4 regions of the Enterobacter wuhouensis genome follow, and region 3 is predicted to be linked to each of the others. Evidence: predicted binding sites of a transcription regulator. Region 3 holds the regulator's gene; each other region holds the start of a gene.
The links. Region 3 encodes Fur, which represses iron uptake genes when iron is present. Its sites were predicted from a motif close to ATAATAATGAGAACNACTATCAA; they were not measured.
Positions count from the first base shown of each region.

Region 1: the regulator Fur is predicted to act here: its motif matches at 3,483-3,505, upstream of bfd (bacterioferritin-associated ferredoxin).
Region 2: the regulator Fur is predicted to act here: its motif matches at 3,086-3,108, upstream of fepD (Fe(3+)-siderophore ABC transporter permease).
Region 4: the regulator Fur is predicted to act here: its motif matches at 2,519-2,541, upstream of VPX56_RS19645 (siderophore-interacting protein).

Region 1 covers NZ_CP142124.1:4,365,143-4,370,860, forward strand. Annotated here, with positions in the region: gene rplW (50S ribosomal protein L23) at 1-283, opposite strand, end outside; gene rplD (50S ribosomal protein L4) at 280-885, opposite strand; gene rplC (50S ribosomal protein L3) at 896-1,525, opposite strand; gene rpsJ (30S ribosomal protein S10) at 1,558-1,869, opposite strand; partial or broken gene VPX56_RS20885 (prepilin peptidase) at 2,250-2,721, shown strand; gene bfr (bacterioferritin) at 2,705-3,181, opposite strand; gene bfd (bacterioferritin-associated ferredoxin) at 3,254-3,448, opposite strand; gene tuf (elongation factor Tu) at 3,628-4,812, opposite strand; gene fusA (elongation factor G) at 4,882-5,718, opposite strand, start outside.
Region 2 covers NZ_CP142124.1:1,324,866-1,330,583, reverse strand. Annotated here, with positions in the region: gene entC (isochorismate synthase EntC) at 1-573, opposite strand, end outside; gene fepB (Fe2+-enterobactin ABC transporter substrate-binding protein) at 761-1,720, shown strand; gene entS (enterobactin transporter EntS) at 1,767-3,014, opposite strand; gene fepD (Fe(3+)-siderophore ABC transporter permease) at 3,124-4,128, shown strand; gene fepG (iron-enterobactin ABC transporter permease) at 4,128-5,117, shown strand; gene fepC (iron-enterobactin ABC transporter ATP-binding protein) at 5,114-5,718, shown strand, end outside.
Region 3 covers NZ_CP142124.1:1,427,089-1,432,806, forward strand. Annotated here, with positions in the region: gene chiP (chitoporin ChiP) at 1-616, shown strand, start outside; gene chiQ (ChiQ/YbfN family lipoprotein) at 664-990, shown strand; gene fur (ferric iron uptake transcriptional regulator) at 1,133-1,579, opposite strand; gene fldA (flavodoxin FldA) at 1,871-2,401, opposite strand; gene ybfE (LexA regulated protein) at 2,557-2,844, opposite strand; gene ybfF (esterase) at 2,973-3,746, opposite strand; gene seqA (replication initiation negative regulator SeqA) at 3,930-4,478, shown strand; gene pgm (phosphoglucomutase (alpha-D-glucose-1,6-bisphosphate-dependent)) at 4,503-5,718, shown strand, end outside.
Region 4 covers NZ_CP142124.1:4,127,616-4,133,333, forward strand. Annotated here, with positions in the region: gene VPX56_RS19635 (hypothetical protein) at 1-153, shown strand, start outside; gene VPX56_RS19640 (DNA repair protein) at 536-1,705, shown strand; gene VPX56_RS19645 (siderophore-interacting protein) at 1,706-2,470, opposite strand; gene VPX56_RS19650 (PadR family transcriptional regulator) at 2,618-3,112, shown strand; gene VPX56_RS19655 (methyl-accepting chemotaxis protein) at 3,109-4,668, opposite strand; gene VPX56_RS19660 (methyl-accepting chemotaxis protein) at 4,908-5,718, opposite strand, start outside.

The sequences.
Region 1 (5,718 bases), 1.9 Mb from region 3:
AGTCCAGGTTCTGGCCTTCTTTAAGGGTGACGTAAGCTTTTTTCCAGTCGCTACGACGACCGATACGCTGTCCGTGACGTTTAACTTTCCCTTTAACGACCAGGGTGTTAACGACTTCGACTTCGACTTCAAACAGTTTCTGCACAGCAGCTTTGATCTCTGCTTTGGTCGCGTCTTTAGCAACTTTGAGAACGATGGTGTTTGTTTTTTCCATCGCAGTAGACGCTTTTTCAGAAACGTGCGGTGCGCGAAGCACCTTCAGCAGACGTTCTTCACGAATCATGCCAGCATCTCCTCAACTTGCTTAACAGCATCAGCAGTCATTACGACTTTGTCGAAGGCGATCAGGCTAACCGGGTCGATACCAGTCGCATCGCGTACGTCAACCTTGTGCAGGTTACGTGCGGCCAGGAACAGGTTCTCGTCCAGCTCACCGGTGATGATCAGCACATCTTCCAGAGCCATGTCTTTCAGTTTCTGTGCCAGCAGCTTAGTTTTAGGCGCTTCAACAGAGAATGATTCGACAACGATCAGACGATCCTGACGTACCAGTTCGGACAGAATGCTTTTCAGCGCGCCGCGGTACATCTTTTTGTTAACTTTTTGACTGTGGTCCTGTGGACGCGCAGCGAAGGTCACGCCACCTGAACGCCAGATCGGGCTCTTGATAGAACCTGAACGCGCACGGCCGGTACCTTTCTGGCGCCATGGCTTTTTGCCAGAACCAGTTACTTCAGCACGAGTCTTCTGAGCACGAGTACCCTGACGAGCACCAGCTGCATAAGCAACAACAACCTGGTGAACCAGCGCTTCGTTGAAATCACGACCGAAGGTAGTTTCGGAAACAGTCAGCGCGCTCTGCGCGTCTTTCAATACTAATTCCATTGCTATCCCCTTACGCCTTCACAGCTGGTTTAACGATCAGGTCGCTACCGGTTGCACCCGGAACTGCACCTTTAACCAGCAGCAGGTTGCGCTCAGCGTCAACACGTACTACGTCCAGGCTCTGAACGGTCACACGTTCGTTACCCAGCTGACCTGCCATTTTCTTGCCTTTGAACACTTTGCCCGGAGTCTGGTTCTGACCGATTGAACCCGGAACGCGGTGAGACAAGGAGTTACCGTGAGTAGCGTCCTGGGTACGGAAGTTCCAGCGCTTAACGGTACCAGCAAAACCTTTACCTTTAGAGGTACCGGTTACGTCAACTTTTTTAACGTCAGCAAACAGCTCAACGCTAATGTCCTGACCTACGGTGAACTCTTCGCCTTCAGCAAGACGGAATTCCCACAGACCACGGCCAGCTTCTACGCCAGCTTTAGCGAAGTGACCCGCTTCTGGTTTGGTTACACGGTTAGCTTTTTTAGCACCAGTGGTCACCTGAACAGCGCGGTAGCCATCGTTAGCCAGATCTTTAACCTGAGTAACGCGGTTTGCTTCAACTTCGATTACGGTTACTGGGATTGAAACGCCATCTTCAGTGAAGATGCGGGTCATGCCCACTTTTTTACCGACTAAACCAATCATTGTATCAACCTCTCAATCGCTCGATGACCTGATTAACCCAGGCTGATCTGCACGTCTACACCGGCAGCCAGATCCAGACGCATCAGAGCATCAACGGTTTTCTCAGTTGGCTCAACGATGTCAACCAGACGCTTGTGAGTGCGGATTTCGTACTGATCACGCGCGTCTTTGTTGACGTGCGGGGAGATCAGAACGGTGAAGCGCTCTTTGCGGGTCGGCAGCGGGATCGGACCACGGACTTGCGCACCAGTGCGCTTAGCAGTCTCGACGATTTCCGCGGTTGATTGATCGATCAGACGATGATCAAACGCTTTAAGGCGGATACGGATTCTTTGGTTCTGCATGAGACCAGAGCTCCAATTATTTTATAAACGAAAATGATTACTCCTCAAACCCATTACGATTGATGGGAGAGTGTAACCGTTCTTACGTAGCTCCCCAATTGGGAGCATTGTTGAGCAACAAATTTGTTACTCTGGTTCAGATTGAACCCGCCGTCAATTACGACAAGCCCGCGCATTATACGTAAATCAGGGAAAGACGCAAGTGCCGTTTAGAAATTAAGCGCCAAAGCCACTGTTTGCGTGCGCCCTCGCAATATTCTAAGCAACGAATCCCATCGCATCTCTTGTTTTGAAAGCGCTACGCAAGTTTCACTTTTGCCCGTTGTCCGGCCAATGCGAAGCGCGGAGTATGCGCTGAAATCTTTTCAGAGGCTTACTCTATGCTAACCACCCTCCCCTTCCTGCTGCTTTATTTTTCTTTTTCTCTATTACTGGTACGAGAAGATATCCGGTTCGGTATTCTCCCTGATAAATACCTCTGCCCGCTGTTATGGTCAGGCCTGCTGTTCCAGCTCTGCATTCATCCAGATTTTCTTGCCAGTTCAGTGGTTGGCGCGATGGCGGGCTATGTTGGATTCTGTTATCTATTGGGGATATCGACTTATGTATGGACATGAAGGGATGGGCTATGGCGATGTAAAATACCTGGGCGCGCTTGGCGCATGGCATGGCTGGTGCGTGCTGCCGATAATGGCGTTCGTTGCTGCGCTCATGGCACTTCTGTGCCATCTGGCCATATCTACGCTCTCTCCGGCTAAACGGACATTAAAAAACCCACTGCCTTTTGGGCCATTTCTGGCGGCAGCGGGTTTATGCGTCGGCTGGCAAAATCTGATTAGCTTTCCACTTTAATCTGCGACTGGAGATAGTTCTGTAGGCCGATTTTGCTGATGAGATCCAGTTCGGTTTCCAGCCAGTCGATATGCCCTTCTTCGTCCGCCAGGATCTGGATCATCATATCGCGACTAACATAGTCGTGTACGCTGTCAGCATAGGCAATGGCTTCGCGAAGATCTTTCGCACCTTCGAGCTCCAGCCGGAGGTCCGAACGCAGCATCTCTTCGACATCCTCTCCGATGCCCAGCTTACCGAGATCCTGCAGGTTAGGAATGCCTTCGAGGAATAAAATACGCTCAATGTATTTATCGGCGTGTTTCATCTCATCGATGGACTCATGGTATTCAACATCATTGAGGCGAGTCAGACCCCAGTTTTTGAACATTCTTGCATGGAGAAAATACTGATTGATTGCGACAAGCTCATTTCCCAATAATTTATTGAGATAACTTATGATTTTAACATCACCTTTCATTATATAGTCCCTCCGCTTCCACTCATTGAAGCGTAGAACGGGCTACAGGGATGTCAAAAAAAAGATATGCGCTTAGGCGATCTCTTTGAATTCCGGGATCTGCATCAATTCGTCCTGCATAATTTCACGCGCGGCGCGCACGCACTTACCGCATTGATTTCCCACCGGAACAAACTTGCGAAGCTGCTGGAAGGACTGAGGCTGAAACTGACGAACGGCCTGACGAATTTTTTTGTCACTCACACCATTACATAAACAAACGTACATACAGACTCCCGTTCAAAATATGCGCAAAGTGTAAGTGAGAATGGTTATGATTACAATAGCACAAGCGGCGGGATACGGAACGGGTGCGGACAAAAAATGCGAAAATTTGTGACAAGCGCGTAATGACAAAAAACAAAAAAGGACGCCGAAGCGTCCTTTTTTCATTCAGGGATAATGAATTAGCCCAGAACTTTAGCAACAACACCCGCGCCAACGGTACGGCCGCCTTCGCGGATTGCGAAGCGCAGACCATCGTCCATTGCGATTGGGTGGATCAGGGTAACAACCATTTTGATGTTGTCGCCTGGCATTACCATCTCAACGCCTTCTGGCAGTTCGATGGTACCGGTCACGTCAGTTGTACGGAAGTAGAACTGTGGACGGTAGCCTTTGAAGAACGGAGTATGACGGCCGCCTTCGTCTTTGGACAGGATGTACACTTCAGATTCGAACTTGGTGTGTGGCTTGATTGAGCCTGGCTTCGCCAGAACCTGACCACGTTCGATTTCTTCACGTTTGATACCACGCAGCAGAACACCAACGTTCTCACCAGCACGGCCTTCGTCCAACAGTTTGCGGAACATTTCAACGCCAGTACAGGTAGACTTAGCAGTCTCTTTGATACCAACGATTTCAACTTCTTCGCCAACTTTGATGATACCGCGCTCTACACGACCGGTAACAACGGTACCACGACCGGAGATGGAGAATACGTCTTCGATTGGCAGCAGGAATGGCTTGTCAATCGCACGCTCTGGTTCTGGGATGTAAGAATCCAGGAAGCCAGCCAGTTCGATGATTTTCGCTTCCCACTCTGCTTCGCCTTCCAGCGCTTTCAGAGCAGAACCACGGATGATTGGAGTATCATCGCCTGGGAAATCGTACTGAGACAGCAGTTCACGAACTTCCATCTCTACCAGTTCCAGCAGCTCTTCGTCATCAACCATGTCGCATTTGTTCAGGAACACGATGATGAAAGGAACGCCTACCTGACGACCCAGCAGGATGTGCTCACGGGTCTGAGGCATTGGGCCGTCAGTCGCAGCAACAACCAGGATCGCGCCGTCCATCTGCGCAGCACCGGTAATCATGTTTTTAACATAGTCGGCGTGGCCTGGGCAGTCTACGTGTGCGTAGTGGCGAGTCGGGGTGTCATATTCAACGTGGGAAGTGTTGATGGTGATACCACGAGCTTTTTCTTCTGGTGCGTTATCGATCTGGTCGAATGCACGAGCAGCACCGCCGTAGGTTTTAGCCAGTACGGTAGTGATTGCAGCAGTCAGGGTAGTTTTACCATGGTCAACGTGGCCGATAGTACCAACGTTGACGTGCGGTTTTGTACGTTCAAATTTTTCTTTAGACACGGCTATATTCCTTACTATAGTGCTCTCCCCTTCGGAGAGAGCACGGGACTTAGGTTTTAATCCTGTGGATTACTTACCACGGGCTTCAATAACGGCCTGAGCAACGTTGTTTGGCGCATCATCATACTTCAGGAATTCCATGGTGTATGATGCACGACCTTTGGTCAGAGAACGCAGCTGAGTTGCATATCCGAACATTTCAGACAGTGGAACTTCAGCGTGGATCTTAACGCCAGTTACTTCAGATTCCTGACCACGCAGCATACCGCGACGACGGCTCAAGTCACCGATAACGTCACCGGTGTTCTCTTCAGGAGTTTCTACTTCAACCTTCATGATTGGCTCAAGCAGAACTGGTTTCGCTCTCTTAAAGCCTTCTTTAAAGGCGATAGAAGCAGCCAGTTTAAACGCCAGTTCTGAGGAGTCAACGTCGTGGTAAGAACCGAAGTGCAGACGAACACCCATGTCAACAACCGGGTAACCAGCCAGAGGACCCGCTTTCAGCTGCTCCTGGATGCCTTTATCAACGGCAGGGATGTATTCACCAGGAATTACACCACCTTTGATGTCGTTGATGAACTCGTAACCTTTAGGGTTAGAGCCCGGCTCCAGTGGGTACATGTCGATCACAACGTGACCGTACTGACCGCGACCACCAGACTGCTTAGCGTGTTTACCTTCAACATCGGTAACTTTAGAGCGAATTGCTTCGCGGTAAGCAACCTGAGGTTTACCCACGTTCGCTTCAACGTTGAATTCACGCTTCATACGGTCAACGATGATGTCCAGGTGCAGTTCACCCATACCAGCGATGATGGTCTGGTTAGATTCTTCATCAGTCCATACGCGGAATGATGGGTCTTCTTTAGCCAGACGGCCCAGAGCCAGACCCATTTTTTCCTGGTC
Region 2 (5,718 bases), 100 kb from region 3:
CAGCACGCCGCCGTCTTCCAGCGGCACGTGGAAGTTAAAGCTCGCCGGGTTCTGGGCGATCAGGCGCTCCATCAGCGCACCGCTGTCGAGGGTTTTGTCGGCCGCAATATCGATCAGGCGCGAGAGCACCACCTTGTTCACCTGCGGCGTGGCGGTCAGCGACGCGGCGCGGGCAACCATCTCTTCAAACACCGGCTGCGGTGGGATCTCGGTCCGTTTTTCCACGTTCAGCGCCTGCGCGGCGGAGAAATAGCGCGAGGACTGCTGGCGCGCCGGGCGAGAAAAGGTCTGCCAGCGCTGGGGGATAAACAGGGACGACGGTTTGCGGGTATCGAACGGAATAGCGCCCACCATCACCGGGTGGGCAATGCCGCTGGCCTTCGCGTTCTGGAAAGCCTGGGCTAATTTTTGCTGGAAGTTGCCGTTCGGATCGTCGCCGCCGACGGCGGACTCAGAGAAGCGGGCAAAACAGCCTGACGTGGTAAAACTGCGATAGGGCGACATAAAGAAAAAGCTGTCTGATTGCAGCGTGGTCGCGGTGTGCTGGGTGTCCTCAGCCAATGACGTATCCATATCATCCTCCTAAAATGATAAAAGCAGTAATAATGATTATCATTTATATTTTCGATGGCTAACCTAATCTCACAGCGCCCCGGTGTCAACCGCAGAGCAAACAACTTGTGCGACTAACGCTTGCATCCCTTCCCCGCAATCATGAAAATGAGAAGCATTAACTTCAATAAAAACAGGATGCCGCTCCGTGAAACTCCCTGCCGTTTGCCGTAATGCCCTTCTTTTAACAGGATTTTTTGTTTTAGGACTAACCTCAGCCACCGCCGCCGACTGGCCGCGTCAGGTGGCCGACAGCCGCGGCGTTCACACGCTTGAGAGCAAGCCGACGCGCATTGTCTCCACCAGCGTAACCTTAACCGGATCGCTGCTGGCGATTGACGCCCCGGTCGTCGCCAGCGGTGCCACCACGCCGAACAACCGCGTGGCGGATGCGCAGGGCTTTTTACGCCAGTGGGGAGATATCGCAAAACAGCGCAAGCTGGCCCGGCTGTACATCGGTGAGCCGAGCGCCGAAGCGGTCGCGGCCCAGATGCCGGACCTGATCCTCATCAGCGCCACCGGCGGAGATTCCGCGCTGGCGCTGTACGATCAGCTCTCCGCCATCGCCCCCACGCTTATCATTAACTACGACGACAAGAGCTGGCAGGAACTGCTGACGCAGCTGGGCACCCTCACCGGGCAGGAAAAACAGGCCGCCGGGCGCATTGCCGCGTTTGATAAACAGCTCGCGCAGGTGAAACAGCAGATGAAGCTGCCGCCGCAGCCGGTGAACGCCATCGTCTACACCGCTGCCGCGCACAGCGCCAACCTGTGGACCGCTGAATCCGCGCAGGGCAAGCTGCTGCACCAGCTGGGCTTTACGCTGGCGGAACTGCCCGCCGGGCTGCAGACCTCCAAAAGCCAGGGCAAACGCCACGACATTATTCAGCTGGGCGGGGAAAACCTGGCGACGGGGCTGAACGGCGAAGGGCTGTTCTTGTTTGCGGGCGACCAGAAAGACGTCGACGCGATTTACGCCAACCCGCTGCTGGCGCATTTGCCCGCCGTGCAGAACAAGCGCGTCTGGGCATTGGGAACCGAGACGTTCCGCCTGGATTATTACAGCGCGATGCTGGTGTTAGACAGATTGAGTGCGTTGTTTAAGTAGGCATTTCCCCTCCCTCTCCCTGTGGGAGAGGGCCGGGGTGAGGGCATCAGGCCGCACCGTCGGTCAACACACTCTCCTGCCTGAATCGGCGCAATTCTGCCAACGACAATAATAAAACCGCACCAATAATTGCCAGTACAAACCCGCTGCTGCTCGCCGAGGCCACCGGGGTCATTATCGCCCCCAGCCCGCCGAGGATCGCCGCGCCAATCGCATCGCCCGTCACGTTCTGCGCCGTCCACAGGCCGTTAATGCGCCCGAGCATCCCTTCCGGCGTCTGGGTCTGGATCAGGGTGTACTGCAACAGCGAGCTGATGGCGCTCAGCCAGCCGAAAATCACCAGGCACAACACGCCCAGCGCCCACACCGGCATCAGGCTGAAGAAGCCAATGGCGATAAACGACGCCAGCGTGGCAAGCAGCATAATCAATCCCGGACGCGCGCTCTGCGCCAGGTTGCCGCTGGTCAGCGCCCCGCACGCCGCGCCGAGCGGAATGGCGGCGTAGAGAATGCCAATCTCCGAGGCGCTCATCTGCCACTCACCCGCCAATGCCGGATAGAGCACGCGCACGGCGCTCGCCATCGTCAGCAGGCCGCCAAGCAGCGCAATGCCGCCAATCAGCGGGTTGCTGAACAGAAAGCGAATCGCGGCCATCAGCGATTTCAGCGGATGCTCGCGCGGCTGCGGCGGAGGCGGCAGCAGCGGCAGGCGCAGCAGCGTCAGGGTAGTGATAAAGGTCCCCGCCGCCGCCAGGCCGTAGTTCCACGCCACGTTGCCTGTTGCCAGCAGCAGGCCGCCCACCATCGGCGAAATCACCGACCCGAGGCGCACGGTGAGCATGGTGATCGCCCCCGCCTGCATCAGGTTCTCGCGCCCGACCAGCGCGGGCGTGGCCGCCAGCAGCGCCGTCACGCCCAGCGAGGCAAAGAAACCGTCCCACAGCCCCAGGGCATAAATCGCAATCAGCGACGGCTCCGGCAGCATCGCGTTCAGGCACAGCCCGATAAAGCCCACCCCGCAGGTGCCGCGCGCCAGCAGGATCAGCTTTTTACGCTCGTAGCGGTCCGCCAGCACGCCGCCCACCATCAGGCCGATAAACATCGCCCCGCCGGTTAAGGTGACGGATAGCCCCACCAGCCAGCTGGAGTGGGTCATGGTCTGGATTTGCACCGGCACGGCAACGCCGAGCAGGCCGAGGGATAAAATGGAGATAAAGCGGGCGATAAAGACGGCGCGAAACGCCGGGTGCGTTTTGAGGAGGCTGAGGTTGAGCAGCCAGGATTTTTGATTCATGACAAGGCCTTGAGGTATCGGTCTACCATTTCCATGGGCGCACATGCTAACATAGCCAAATAAGATAGATAACGATAATTACTATCATTATCACATCATGGACGTTGCTATGTCGTTTTCCTCTTCCGCGGTGCGCGCCGTTGCCGTGCCCGTTTTATTGCTGCTGTTGATCCTTGCGATTGCACTCAGTCTGCTGGTTGGCGCGAAGCCGCTGCCCGCGTCCGTTATTGTCGATGCGCTCTCCGGTACCTGCCAGAGCGCCGACTGCATCATCGTGCTCGACGCCCGCCTGCCCCGCACCCTTGCCGGACTGCTGGCGGGAGGCGCGCTCGGCCTTGCCGGAGCCCTGATGCAAACCCTCACCCGCAACCCGCTGGCCGACCCCGGCATTCTCGGCGTTAACTCCGGCGCCAGCTTTGCCATCGTGCTCGGCGCGGCGCTCTTCGGGTTGACGTCTCCGTCCGAGCAGCTGGTCATGGCCTTTTGCGGCGCGCTGGCCGCCTCGCTGGTCGTGGCCTTTACCGGCAGCCAGGGCGGCGGGCAGCTGAGTCCAGTCCGCCTGACGCTGGCGGGCGTGGCGCTCGCGGCGGTGCTGGAAGGCTTGTCCAACGGCATCGCCCTGCTCAATCCGGACGTTTACGACCAGCTGCGCTTCTGGCAGGCCGGATCGCTGGATATCCGCACCCTTGAAACCTTAAAAGTGGTGGTGGTTCCGGTCATCATCGCCGCCGCCGTGGCGCTGTTTTTAAGCCGGGCGCTCAACAGCCTGAGCCTCGGCAGCGACACCGCGACCGCCCTCGGCAACCGCGTGGCGCGCACGCAGCTGGTTGGTCTTTTGACCATCACGGTGCTGTGCGGCAGCGCGACCGCCGTGGTCGGCCCCATTGCCTTTATCGGCCTGATGATGCCGCACATGGCGCGCTGGCTGGTGGGGGCGGATCACCGCTGGTCGCTGCCGGTGACGCTGCTGGCCACCCCTGCCCTGCTGCTGTTTGCCGACGTGCTGGGCCGCCTGCTGGTTCCCGGCGAGCTGCGCGTCTCGGTGGTCAGCGCCTTTATCGGCGCGCCGGTGCTGATCTTCCTGGTACGCCGTAAACGCGGAGGTGGCGCATGATGGCCCCGTCCCGTCGTTTACTCACCAGCGTCTCCCTCCTTGTGCTCGCCATTGCACTGCTTACGGTCTGGAGCCTGCGCAGCGGCGCGGTGACGCTCGATTTTGCTCAGGTGTTTAACGCCCTGCTCGGCAGCGCGCCGCGCAATATCACCATGGTGGTGACCGAATGGCGGCTGCCGCGCGTGGCGATGGCGGTGCTCGTCGGCGCGGCGCTCGGCGCGAGCGGTGCGATATTCCAGTCGCTGATGCGCAATCCGCTCGGCAGCCCGGACGTGATGGGCCTCAACACCGGGGCCTGGAGCGGCGTGCTGGTGGCGATGGTGCTGTTTGGCCAGCACCTGACGGCGATTACCTTTACGGCAATGGCGGGCGGCATTCTGACGTCATTACTGATCTGGGCGCTGGCCTGGCGCAACGGCATCGACACCTTCCGCCTGATCATCATCGGGATCGGCATCCGCGCCATGCTGATGGCCTTTAATACCTGGCTTCTGCTACAGGCGTCGCTGGAAACCGCGCTCTCCGCCGGGCTGTGGTACGCCGGTTCCCTCAACGGCCTGACGTGGGGCAAAACCTGGCCCGCCGCGCCGCTGATTGTGCTGATGTTTATCGGCGCGCTGCTGCTGGTGCGGCGTATGCGCCTGCTGGAGATGGGCGACGACAGCGCCTGCGCGCTGGGCGTAAGCGTCGAGCGCTCGCGCCTGATGCTGATGCTGGTCGCCGTACTGCTGACCGCCGCCTCTACCGCTATCGCCGGGCCGATCTCGTTTATCGCCCTCGTGGCACCGCACATTGCCCGCCGTCTTAGCGGGACGGCGCGCTGGGGCTTAACCCAGGCGGCGCTGTGCGGCGCGCTGCTGCTGCTGGCCGCCGATCTCTGCGCCCAGCAGCTGTTTATGCCTTATCAACTGCCGGTGGGCGTAGTGACCGTCAGCCTCGGCGGGATTTACCTCATCGTCTTGCTCGTTCAGGAGTCACGCAAGAAATGACAGACACAACCACCCGCTTGCGCGGCGAAAACCTCACCCTCGGCTACGGCAAAAAAATCATTGCCCGTGATTTATCCGTCGCCATTCCGGACGGCCACTTCACGGCAATCATCGGGCCAAACGGCTGCGGCAAATCGACCCTGCTGCGCACCCTGAGCCGCCTGATGACGCCGTCTGAAGGCAGCGTGTTCCTCGACGGGGAGCAGATCCAGCGGTTCGCCAGCAAAGAGGTGGCGCGGCGCATCGGGCTACTGGCGCAGAACGCCACCACGCCGGGGGACATCACGGTGCAGGAGCTGGTCTCGCGCGGGCGCTATCCGCACCAGCCGCTGTTTACCCGCTGGCGCAAAGAGGACGACGAGGCGGTCAGCCGCGCGATGCAGGCGACGGGGATTACCGATCTGGCCCTGCAGAGCGTGGACACCCTTTCCGGCGGGCAGCGTCAGCGCGCGTGGATCGCGATGGTGCTGGCGCAGGAGACCTCGATCATGCTGCTGGATGAGCCGACGACCTGGCTCGACATCAGCCATCAGATTGACCTGCTGGAGCTGCTGAGCGAGCTCAACCGCACGCAGGGGTATACCCTGGCGGCGGTGCTGCA
Region 3 (5,718 bases):
CTATCAGTTCTATGGCGCACGTGATAAAGCCGATGCGCAAAATAACTTAAAGACTAACGATGACGTCGCGCTGGCCAACGATTTATATGACGGCACGGCCTGGCTGCAGGCTTTAACCTTTGGCTACAAAATTGGCCAGGTCGATCTTCGTCTGGAAGGTACCTGGGTTAAAGCAGACGGTAATCAGGGCTTCTTCCTGCAGCGCATGACGCCAACCTACGCTTCCTCAAACGGACGCTTAGATATTTGGTGGGATAACCGCTCTGACTTCAACGCCAATGGTGAAAAAGCGGTCTTCTTCGGCGCGATGTACGATCTCAAAAACTGGAACCTCGCAGGCTGGTCGGTTGGCGCTTCCTACGCTTACGGCTGGGATGCAAAACCAAGCAGTGCACCAATCTACGATCAGAGCCAGCGCCTGAAAGAATCTGCCTACAGCCTGGATGCAGCATATGTACTGCAGGATGGTCGAGCCAAGGGCACGATGTTCAAGCTGCACTTCACGCAGTATGACAACCATTCCGATCTGCCAAGCTATGGCGGTGGCTACAACAACATCTTCCAGGATGAGCGTGACGTGAAATTCATGGTTATCGCACCATTCACTATCTTCTGATGAACGCGCCGGCGGGCTATGTCCCGCCGACATGGAGACTGCACATGATGAAAAAAATGGTAATCGTCGCGCTGCTGGCATCGGGGCTGGTGGGGTGTGCGCAGGATCGGGCGCAGAAAGAGGATTCACGTCTTAAAGAGGCGTACAGCGCCTGCATCAACACTGCACAAGGATCGCCGGAGAAAATCGAGGCCTGTCAGAGCGTGCTTAACGTGCTGAAGAAAGAGAAAGCGCATGAGCAGTTCGCGACGCAGGAGAACGTCCGCGTAATGGATTATCAGGCCTGCATTCAGGCGCGTAAAACCGGTAACGATCAGGACGTAGCGAAGCGTTGCGATAAGATCTGGGACGAGATCCGCAATAACAATAAATAAGTTGCTTTACGCCCGGTGGCGCTGCGCTTACGGGGCCTACAACGGTGTCACAGCCCGTAGTCCCCGTAAGCGCAGCGCCACCGGGCTTTTTTCAGGCAAAAAAAAGCCAACCTTACGGCTGGCTCAGAGTATGAACACTCACTTATTTTGCGTCGTGCGCATGTTCATTTTCGCGGCAATCGCCTTCTGCACAGTGACCGTAGAGGTACAGGCTGTGGTTGGTCAGGCGGATGCCGTGACGCGCGGCGATTTCACGCTGGCGTGATTCGATTGAATCATCGCTGAATTCAATGACCTTGCCACAATCGAGGCAGATCAGGTGATCGTGGTGGTGCTGCTGGGTCAGTTCGAAAACGGATTTACCGCCTTCGAAATTATGACGGGTAACAATGCCCGCGTCATCGAACTGGTTCAGCACACGATACACGGTTGCCAGCCCAATCTCTTCGCCCATGTCGATAAGACGCTTGTAAAGGTCTTCCGCACTGACATGGTGATTGTCTGGCCCCTGAAGCACTTCAAGGATTTTTAACCGAGGAAGCGTTACTTTCAGGCCAGCCTTCTTTAATGCGGTATTGTTGTCAGTCATGCGGAATCTGTCCTGTTGCTAAACGATTCACTTCTAAAGAAGAAGTGACAGAAAATGCACTTGGGATAATGCGTCTCATTATAGAACTGCCATGCCTAAATGAAAACTGCAAGTCTCAAGCAAAGTATGCTTATAAAAACGTGGTATCACCAACAAACTTGTTCGATGGCACCCACTTTTTACCAGGGGGATATTGTACAGGTCTGAGCGAAAAAGTTAAAAGTTTGTAGCAATTAATTTAATCGGTTTTACCTGGAAAACGGGCGCAGCCGGAGCTGCGCCGCAGGAGTATCAGGCGTTAAGGATGTCGTCCAGGTTCAGCTCTTCGCGAACCTGCTTAACCCATTTTTCAACGCGCTCAGCGGTGAGTTCCGGCTGGCGATCTTCGTCGATAGCCAGACCCACGAAGTGGTCGTCATCCGCCAGGCCTTTGGACGCTTCAAAGTGGTAACCCGCCGTCGGCCAGTGGCCTACGATAGCAGCACCGCGCGGCTCAATGATGTCGCGGATGGTGCCCAGCGCGTCGCAGAAGTACTCTGCATAGTCTTCCTGATCGCCGCAGCCGAACAGGGCAACGAGCTTGCCGTTGAAGTCCACTTCTTCCAGGGTTGGGAAGAAATCATCCCAGTCGCACTGCGCTTCGCCGTAGTACCAGGTGGGAATGCCCAGCAGCAGGATGTCATAGCCTTCGAGATCTTCTTTGCTGCTCTTGGCGATGTCGTGCACATCGGCAACGTCTTTACCGAGCTGTTTTTGAATGTTTTTTGCGATATTTTCGGTATTGCCGGTATCACTGCCGAAGAAAATGCCGATGATTGCCATGAGTAAAATAACCTCTTGAAACTTAATGGTATGGTGGCGCAATTTGTCCACGGATAAGGGCAATAATAGCAGAACAGGCAACCCTGCGGAAACAGCTATCGCGCAGGACTGCACTCTGTGCTACATGAAAAGGGTAATAAAGGAGATTTTCAGACTTATGCCTTGCCGCGCAATGTCTCAAGCTGGGTGATTAACATCTCTTCAATCAGCTCGCTGCGGCTGATGTTACGCGCCTCGGCCAGCTCATTCAGTGCATCGACGGCATCGGCATTGAGCTTCAGTTCGACACGCTTAAGCCCACGATTTTTATCGCGTTTAAGCTGGTTGCGTTTATTAATACGCAGCTGTTCATCGCGCGAAAGCGGATTCGTTTTCGGTCGTCCCGGTCGACGCTCATTCGCGAACAGATCTAGTGTCGTACGGTCCGTTTGTTCTTTGGCCATGATTCTGAGACTTCGGGGGAAACACGCCGCCCTGCTAATGCCCGGGCGATAAGCGCGCCATCATACATCAGCGAAAACGGCACGCCAACGACTGGAAGCCCGCAGACTTCCAGTCGCTGTCTTTTTAATCAATTCGCTGTATCAGTGAGATAGCGACGGATGGCACGCAGTACGGCGTCAGGCTTTTCGGCGTGAACCCAGTGTCCGGCACCGGCGATAACGTGGGCGCGCGCCTGCGGGAATTGTGCCAGCAGGGCGTCACGGTACGCGTCGGTGACGTAAGGTGAGTTCCCGCCGCGGATAAACAGGGTAGGGTGCGGCCAGGCGGGAATGCTTTCCCAACCCACGATGTTGTTGTACTGCTCCCAGAGCACCGGCACGTTAAAACGCCATTGCCCGTCGACGAACGACTTCAGCAGGAACTGCACGACCCCTTCCTCATCCAGATGCTCACGCATCACGGCGGCAGCCTGCTGGCGCGTCGCGACACCCGCTTCTGTGACCGCATTAATGGCGGCGAAGATCTCATCGTGACGGCGGACGTTGTAATCCACAGGCGCGACGTCAATGACAATCAGCCCGTTGATACGCTCCGGCGCAAGCGCCGTCAGGGCCATTACCGCTTTGCCTCCCATTGAATGCCCGATCGGCGTTACCTTCTTCAGGTTATGTGCATCCAGCGTATCCAGCAGATCCTGCGCCATCGCCGCGTAGGTCATCTCGTCGGAACGCCCGGAAAGGCCGTGATTGCGCATATCAACCTGTAAAATATCGTGATCGGTTACCAGATCGCGCGCCAGCACGCCCAGGTTATCCAGGCTACCAAACAGCCCGTGAACCAGTACGATGGGAGGATTATTGTTCGGCGATTGTGCAGATTGCGCTCGGGTATTCAATTTCATGGCAAAGTTCTTTTTTTACGTATGTCAGGTTAGGGTATCATGTTGACCATTCTGCCGCCCGGCTGCAAGGTTCCAGTTTAATCTGACTTTTGCCGCCAACCGGGTTTGACGCTATCCGCTGTTGGGATTTGACCCTATAATCCCAACGACTTGTATTCAGATAAGATATCGCACTGGATTAAGATGAAAACAATCGAAGTTGATGACGAACTCTATCAGTTTATTGCCAGCCAAACGCGGCATATCGGGGAGAGCGCGTCCGACATTTTACGGCGTATGCTTAAAATTTCCGCCGCCTCACAGCCTGTCACCCCTGTCGCTAAAGATGTCGTGTCTCAGCCGAGCGTTGTCGCGCAAGCTAAACCGGCCGCGGCGCAGGTAAAAGATAAAGTGCGCGCGATGCGCGAGCTGCTGCTCTCCGATGAATACGCCGAGCAGAAAAAAGCGGTTAATCGCTTCATGCTGGTGCTGTCTACACTTTATTCACTGGATAACAATGCGTTTGCTGAAGCGACCGAGTCGCTGCACGGCCGCACGCGGGTCTATTTCGCGGGCGACGAGCAGACGCTGCTGCAAAATGGCAACCAAACCAAACCTAAGCATGTCCCGGGCACACCGTACTGGGTCATCACCAATACCAATACGGGGCGTAAGTGCAGCATGGTTGAACACATCATGCAGTCTATGCAGTTCCCGGCGGAATTGATTGAAAAGGTTTGCGGTACAATTTAACCCTTGCATCAGAAGGACCAGGCAATGGCAAATCACAGCCGTGCAGGCCAACCTGCACAACAAAGCGATTTGATTAACGTCGCTCAACTGACCTCCCAGTATTACGTGCTGAAGCCGGTCGTGGGCAACGCAGAACACGCAGTGAAGTTTGGTACATCAGGTCACCGCGGCAGCGCGGCGCGCCATAGCTTTAACGAACCGCACATTCTGGCCATTGCCCAGGCTATCGCGGAAGAGCGCGCCAAAAATGGCGTTACCGGTCCGTGCTACGTGGGGAAAGATACCCACGCCCTGTCTGAACCGGCGTTCATTTCCGTGCTGGAAGTGCTGGCGGCAAACGGCGTAGACATGATTGTTCAGGAGAACAACGGCTTCACGCCAACGCCTGCGGTGTCTAACGCCATCCTGGTGCACAACAAAAAAGGCGGTGCGCTGGCTGACGGTATCGTTATCACGCCATCCCACAACCCGCCGGATGACGGCGGCATTAAATACAACCCGCCTAACGGTGGCCCGGCAGACACCAACGTCACCAAAGTGGTGGAAGACCGCGCCAACGCCCTGTTAGCCAACGATCTGAAAGGCGTTAAGCGCATTTCTCTCGATGCCGCCATGGCGTCCGGTCACGTGAAAGAGCAGGATCTGGTGCAGCCGTTCGTAGAAGGGCTGGCGGAAATCGTCGATATGGCGGCCATCCAGAAAGCCGGCCTGAAGCTGGGCGTGGATCCGCTGGGCGGCTCCGGTATCGAATACTGGAAACGCATTGCCGAGCATTACAAGCTGGATCTGACCATCGTGAACGATCACGTCGATCAGACCTTCCGCTTTATGCACCTGGACAAAGACGGCGCGATCCGCATGGACTGCTCCTCCGAGTGCGCGATGGCGGGCCTGCTGGCGCTGCGCGACAAATTCGATCTGGCGTTTGCTAACGACCCGGATTACGACCGTCACGGCATCGTCACCCCGGCAGGGCTGATGAACCCGAACCACTATCTGGCCGTCGCGATTAACTACCTGTTCCAGCACCGTCCGCAGTGGGGCAAAGAGGTAGCCGTCGGTAAAACGCTGGTCTCCTCCGCAATGATTGACCGCGTGGTCGAGGCGCTGGGCCGCAAGCTGGTAGAAGTGCCGGTGGGCTTCAAGTGGTTCGTTGACGGCCTTCACGACGGCAGCTTTGGCTTTGGCGGTGAGGAGAGCGCGGGCGCGTCCTTCCTGCGCTTCGACGGCACGCCGTGGT
Region 4 (5,718 bases), 2.1 Mb from region 3:
TACATGGAGTACTATTTCTATGGCATATTTTGTGATGCTTCTATGCTAGAAAATATCAAGAATAAGTTTACACCTGATTCCCCCGTTACATCCTTCAATAATGCAGTGTATGTTTATCACGAACCTAAAAATGTCGCGAAAGTGTCGCAGTAAGTCAGATTTATTAACATATACTGCCTATTATTACCAAGATAATGCATTGATAAATATGTAAATACTTAATTTTTGGTTGGTTGTCATAGTTCTCATAATCTCTTGGTCGTTGGTTCAAACCCAACAGGGGCCACCAGATACAGCAAGGGCTGGCGAGAAATCGTCGGCCCTTTTGTTTTTCTTGGGGATACTCCACAGAGAAAGAGGAGTTGCTGTGCTCTCCCATCCAGAAGGATCGCAAAATACCTACCACTCCTTCACAAACCCTAAAAACTAAAGAAATCCCCCATCGCGCCGATCATCATCCGTGTGTATTATTTCCTGTAGCTTTTACAACAACTAACCTTAACTCAAATACTTAAGCGCCAGAGCAAAAGGCATCATGAGCACACCGATCAAACGGCTAGAAATCATTAAAAATGCCATCGAACTGGAAGATGACGACATCATCCAGAGCCAGCTGACGCGGCTGAAAAATGAAGCGTTTGACGATGAGCTACAGGCAATCGTCGTGGCGCTTGAGCAGAAGAACTATACCGCGGCCATCCGGGCCATCACCGCCTGGCTGCAGGGTCAGCGCGCCGTTACCCCGTGGCGCGACCCGCAGGTGGCCGCCAGCAAGATGGAGCTGAAAGCGCTGGAGGAGCGTCTGCGCGATCTGATCGATCGTCGTAACGCCCGCGTCCAACAGCTTGACGAGTTCAACGACCTCTATTTCTCCCGCCTCGGGCCGCTGATGCAGCAGATCCTCGCTCTGCGCAAAACGCTGGCGGAGCTAAACCTGCGTCGTCAGCAGGCGGAGGCGCGTCGTCGGGAAGAGGATTACCGTCGCTGTCAGCGCTATATGGCGCAGGCGGTGGAGGTGCTGGCAACGCTCACCCAGCGCTGGCGCGACCTGCCTGCCGATTCCATTCAGGCTGCAGAGGCGCGCAAGCATCTGCAGCAGCAGAGCAACCTCATCGCCAATCTGCTGGCCGAAGCGCTGGAGCTGGAGAGCGGCTTAACGCGTGAAGAAGAGCCGGCACGTCAGGCGCGCGACGAGGCCAACGACGAGTACGAGAAGTATCGCGAACAGCATCACGATGCCGAAGTGCGTCTGCGTAAAGGGAAAGATCTCTCGGAAGAGGATCGGAACGAGCTGAAACGCCTTTGGCGTCAAGCGAGCAAGCTGTGCCATCCGGATCTGGTTGCGGACGATCTGAAAGAGGAAGCCAATACCATGATGGTGCAGCTCAACCAGGCCAGGCAGCGCGGGGATGTGAAAGCAATCCGTTCACTGGTGGCGCGCCTGCAGCAGGGCTTTGAGCCGCTGATGGCGAGCGACAGGCTGAACGATCTGGAGCGAATCCGCAAAAAAATGGCGCAGGTTCGCGAGCAAATCGACACCCTGGTGAACGAGCTGGCGGAGCTGGAGAAAGAAGAGTCCTGGCTGCTGGTCTCCTCGCTGAACAATATGGAAGCCTACTTTGCCCAGCAGGAGAAGGCGCTGAACGAGGTCCGCGCCTCGCTCGAACATCAGGTGAGCGAAGCGCAGCTGGAGTCCGCCGCCTGATTATTTGGCGTGCCAGTATGCGCTGGCACGCACCAGCTGTTGATCGATCGCCTCGGTTTCAAACTGACGGCTCAGGTTTTTCACAACCTTCCCTTCCCCGGTCAGCCAGATAAAGTAATCCGCCTCCGGCACGACCAGCGTCGCCAGATGGTCCGCTACCGCCTGTTCGCTATGGCCCACAACCCAGGTGATGTTAAATTCGCTCAGGTGCGCCAGATAGTCCTTATAAGACGCATCGCTGACGGTCACCACCGCATGAACGTCCGGGCGCACCGGCAGTTTTGCTATGCCTTCTAAACGGCGGCGCAGCGCGGGCATGCCGGACTCATCGCAAACGTAGAGCTGCCAGGCGTAATCTTCCGGCACCACCAGCGATCCGCGCGGGCCGCCAATAGTGAGCTTGTCGCCGGGCTTCGCCGCAAGCGCCCAGCTGCTGGCAATGCCGCCGTCATGCACATAGAAATCCAGCACCAGTTCATGCTTCACCTCATCGTACAGCGGCGTATAGTCACGCGCCTGCGGACGCACGCCTTCGCCCCAGTCGATGCCGTCCTCGGTCACCACCGGCGGCACAAAGGTCGTGCCCGGGGCCGGGAAAAAGACCTTAGTGTGATCGTCAAAGCCGCGGGAGCTAAACCCTTCCAGCGCCTCGCCGCCGAGAACGATGCGCTGGAAGCCCGCGCTGACGCGCTCAACGCGGAGCACGTTCAGCTCGCGAAAGCGCAGGTCGTTGCGGACACGTTGAGGGTAACGGGTTGATGTCATGTTTATGCCCTTCTCAGGTGAATACGATATATCGAAATTGATTTTTTAATGATAATGATTGCTATTAACCAGGAATGCAAGATCTTTTAGATTGCATCTGAATATATCTAAGATATAGTTTAGATATATCAAATTATGAGGTTCACCATGCGACACGAACACGACGGCGGTGGACGCCGACCACGATTTTTTGGCCACGGCGACCTGCGGCTGGTGATCCTGGATATCCTGACGCGCAATGCCAGCCACGGATATGAGCTGATCAAAGAGATTGAGAACCTGACGCAGGGGAACTACACCCCAAGCCCGGGCGTGATCTACCCAACTCTGGATTATCTGCAGGATCAGACGTTTATCACCATTACGGACGAAGAGAACGGGCGTAAGAGAATTGCGATAACCGCTGAAGGGCAGCGCTGGCTGGATGAAAACCAGGAACAGCTTGAGCAGATTCAGGAACGTATCAAAGCGCGTTCCGTGGGGTTCCAGCTACGCAAAAACCCGCAGATGAAGCGGGCGCTGGATAACTTCAAGGCGGTGCTGGATTTGAAGGTGAATCAGGGAGAGCTCAGCGACGCGCAGCTAAAGCAGATTATCGGCGTAATCGACCGCGCGGCGCTGGAGATCTCCCAGCTGGATTAAGCCAGCGCGTGCTCGCTCACGCGGAAGACGCGTACCAGCGCCTTCAGGTGCATTGCCTGCTCGTTTAGCGAGGCCGCCGCCGCAACGGACTCCTCCACCAGCGCGGAGTTCTGCTGGGTGGTAGCGTCAATCAGGCCAATCGCGCTGTTAATCTGCGAGATCCCTTCCGTCTGCTCGTGGCTCGCCTGGCGGATTTCGCGCAGAATCATATCCATCTCCTCCACGTTGCCAACCATCCCGTTGATCAGCCCGCTGGCTTTCTCAACCAGGTTCATCCCGTCCTGGGTCTGACTGGTGGAGCTTTCAATCAGCTGGCGGATTTCACTCGCGGACGATGCGCTTTTCTGCGCCAGCTGGCGCACTTCGCCCGCCACCACCGCAAAGCCGCGACCGTGCTCGCCCGCACGCGCCGCCTCGACCGCCGCGTTGAGCGCCAGAATGTTGGTCTGGAAGGCGATGGCGTCGATCAGGTCGATAATGTCGGACATCCGGTTCGACGTATCGTTAATCAGGCGCATTTTGCTGGTCACCTGCTTCATCATCTCGCCGTTGTTTTTGACCACCGTGGCGGCATCGGCAGAGAGGTTGGTCGCTTCACCCGTGTGCGACGCGGTGTTTTTCACCGTCGCGGTGATCTGCTCCATCGAGGCTGCGGTCTGTTCAACGGAGCTGGCCTGCTCTTCCGTGCGCGCGGCCAGATCCTGATTACCCGCGACAATCTGCGCGGCGGCGCTGGAGATGTTCTCGGAGCCGGTCTGCACCTGCTGCACGATGTCCAGCAGACGGGTTTTCATCTCCATCAGCGCGGCGAGCAGCAGGCCGGTTTCATCTTTACCATGGGAGCGAATGCTGCCGGTCAAATCGCCTTCGGCAATGGCTTCCGCAAAGCTCACCGCCTGGCCCAGCGGACGGGTGATGGAGCGCACGATAAACCAGCCGATCAGGCTGCCCACCGCCACGCTGAAGAGGGTGATCAGGATCAGCAGCAGGCGATTAGTACGGAAGTCGCCGTCCACCTGCGCGCCTGCGCTCTGCATCTCGCTGTTTTGAATGGCAATCAGCGCCTGCACTTTCGCTTTGTAAGCCTGCTGCACGGCAATCGTGTTGGTCATCATCTCCTGGATGGCTCCCGCACGATCGTTATTCTGCACCGCCTGTAAAATACGGTAGCGCGAGTCCAGGTACTGCTGGCGCACGTCGCGGATATCCGCCAGCACCTGCTGTGATTTTGCATCATGCAGCGCGTTGTTCAGCTCCCCCAGGATCACCGTAATGCGCTCGCTGATCTCTTTTAAGCGCTGCTGGGATTGCGCCGTGTACGTGCCCTGTTCGTCAAGCAGCATAAGCTGCTGGGTGCTAATAAATTCCTGGAAGTTGTCGATTAGCTGGTTGGCTTTTACCGTAGTCGGGTAGTCGCTGCTAATGATGGTTTGCATCCCGTTGTTTGCCCGGTTCAGGCTCAAAAGGGATAAGCTCGCGCTGACGATCATCAGGACAATAAAAAACCCAAACGCCAGAAATAATTTCGTGCCGATCTTTACGTCATGTAAGAACATATTTACTCCATCGATGTGATTATTTCTCAGACGATCGCTGTTATCGGTAATAAAAACGCTAACTTTATGACTTTGATCGTTTTTTTCTTTACCACCATTGATGAACGGGTCAGGAGTGAATAAAAAATCCGGCATTTTTTAGTTATTTAATATTTATTTAACATGCTGACTTATTCAGAAAAACAAAAAGCCGTTTACTCCCGAAGGGAATAAACGGCTTTAGCGAAACCTGAAAAGACTTAATGGAGCACGGTTACCGCATCTTCAAGACGTCCGGCGCGGTGCTTCACCATGGCAGAGATCTGCGCGCTCTCTTCTACCAGATCCGCATTTTTCTGCGTAATGCCGTCCAGTTCCGCCACGGCGCGGGTTAATTCGGACAGCCCGGTCGCCTGCTCAGACGTGGCGTTGCTAATCTGCGCAATCAGCTGCGTGACGTTTTTCACCTGCTCAACGATGTCGTCCATGGTGCGGCCCGCCGCATGAACCTGATCGGAGCCGGACTGCACCTTGCTGGCGCTGGCATCGATCAGCTTACGAATGTCGTTAGCCGCGTTGGCGCTTCGGCTGGCGAGGTGGCGCACTTCGCCTGCGACCACCGCAAAGCCCTTGCCCTGCTCACCCGCCCTTGCCGCTTCGACCGCGGCGTTCAGCGCCAGGATGTTGGTCTGGAAGGCGATGTCGTTAATCAGCGAGGTAATCGAGCCAATCCGCTGGGTGCTGTCGGCAATGTCGTCCATGGTTTTCACCACCGTCTGCATCGCGTTCCCGCCCTTCGTTGCCGCGCTGCTGGCCGCGACGGAGAGCTTGTCCACCTCGGCGGCGGTTTCCGAATTGCTCTGTACCGACGCCGCCATCTGGTTCATCGTCGCCACGGTTTGCTGCACGTTGGTGACGGTCTGACGCGTGCGGTCGTTGAGATCTTCGTTGCCCTGCGCCAGCCTGTCGCTGCCGTCGCGCACGCTCACCACCTGGCTTGAGACGTCATTGATAAGCCAGCGACACATCAGCCCCAGCTGCCCGACGGCGCGCAGCGTCAGGCCCAGCTCG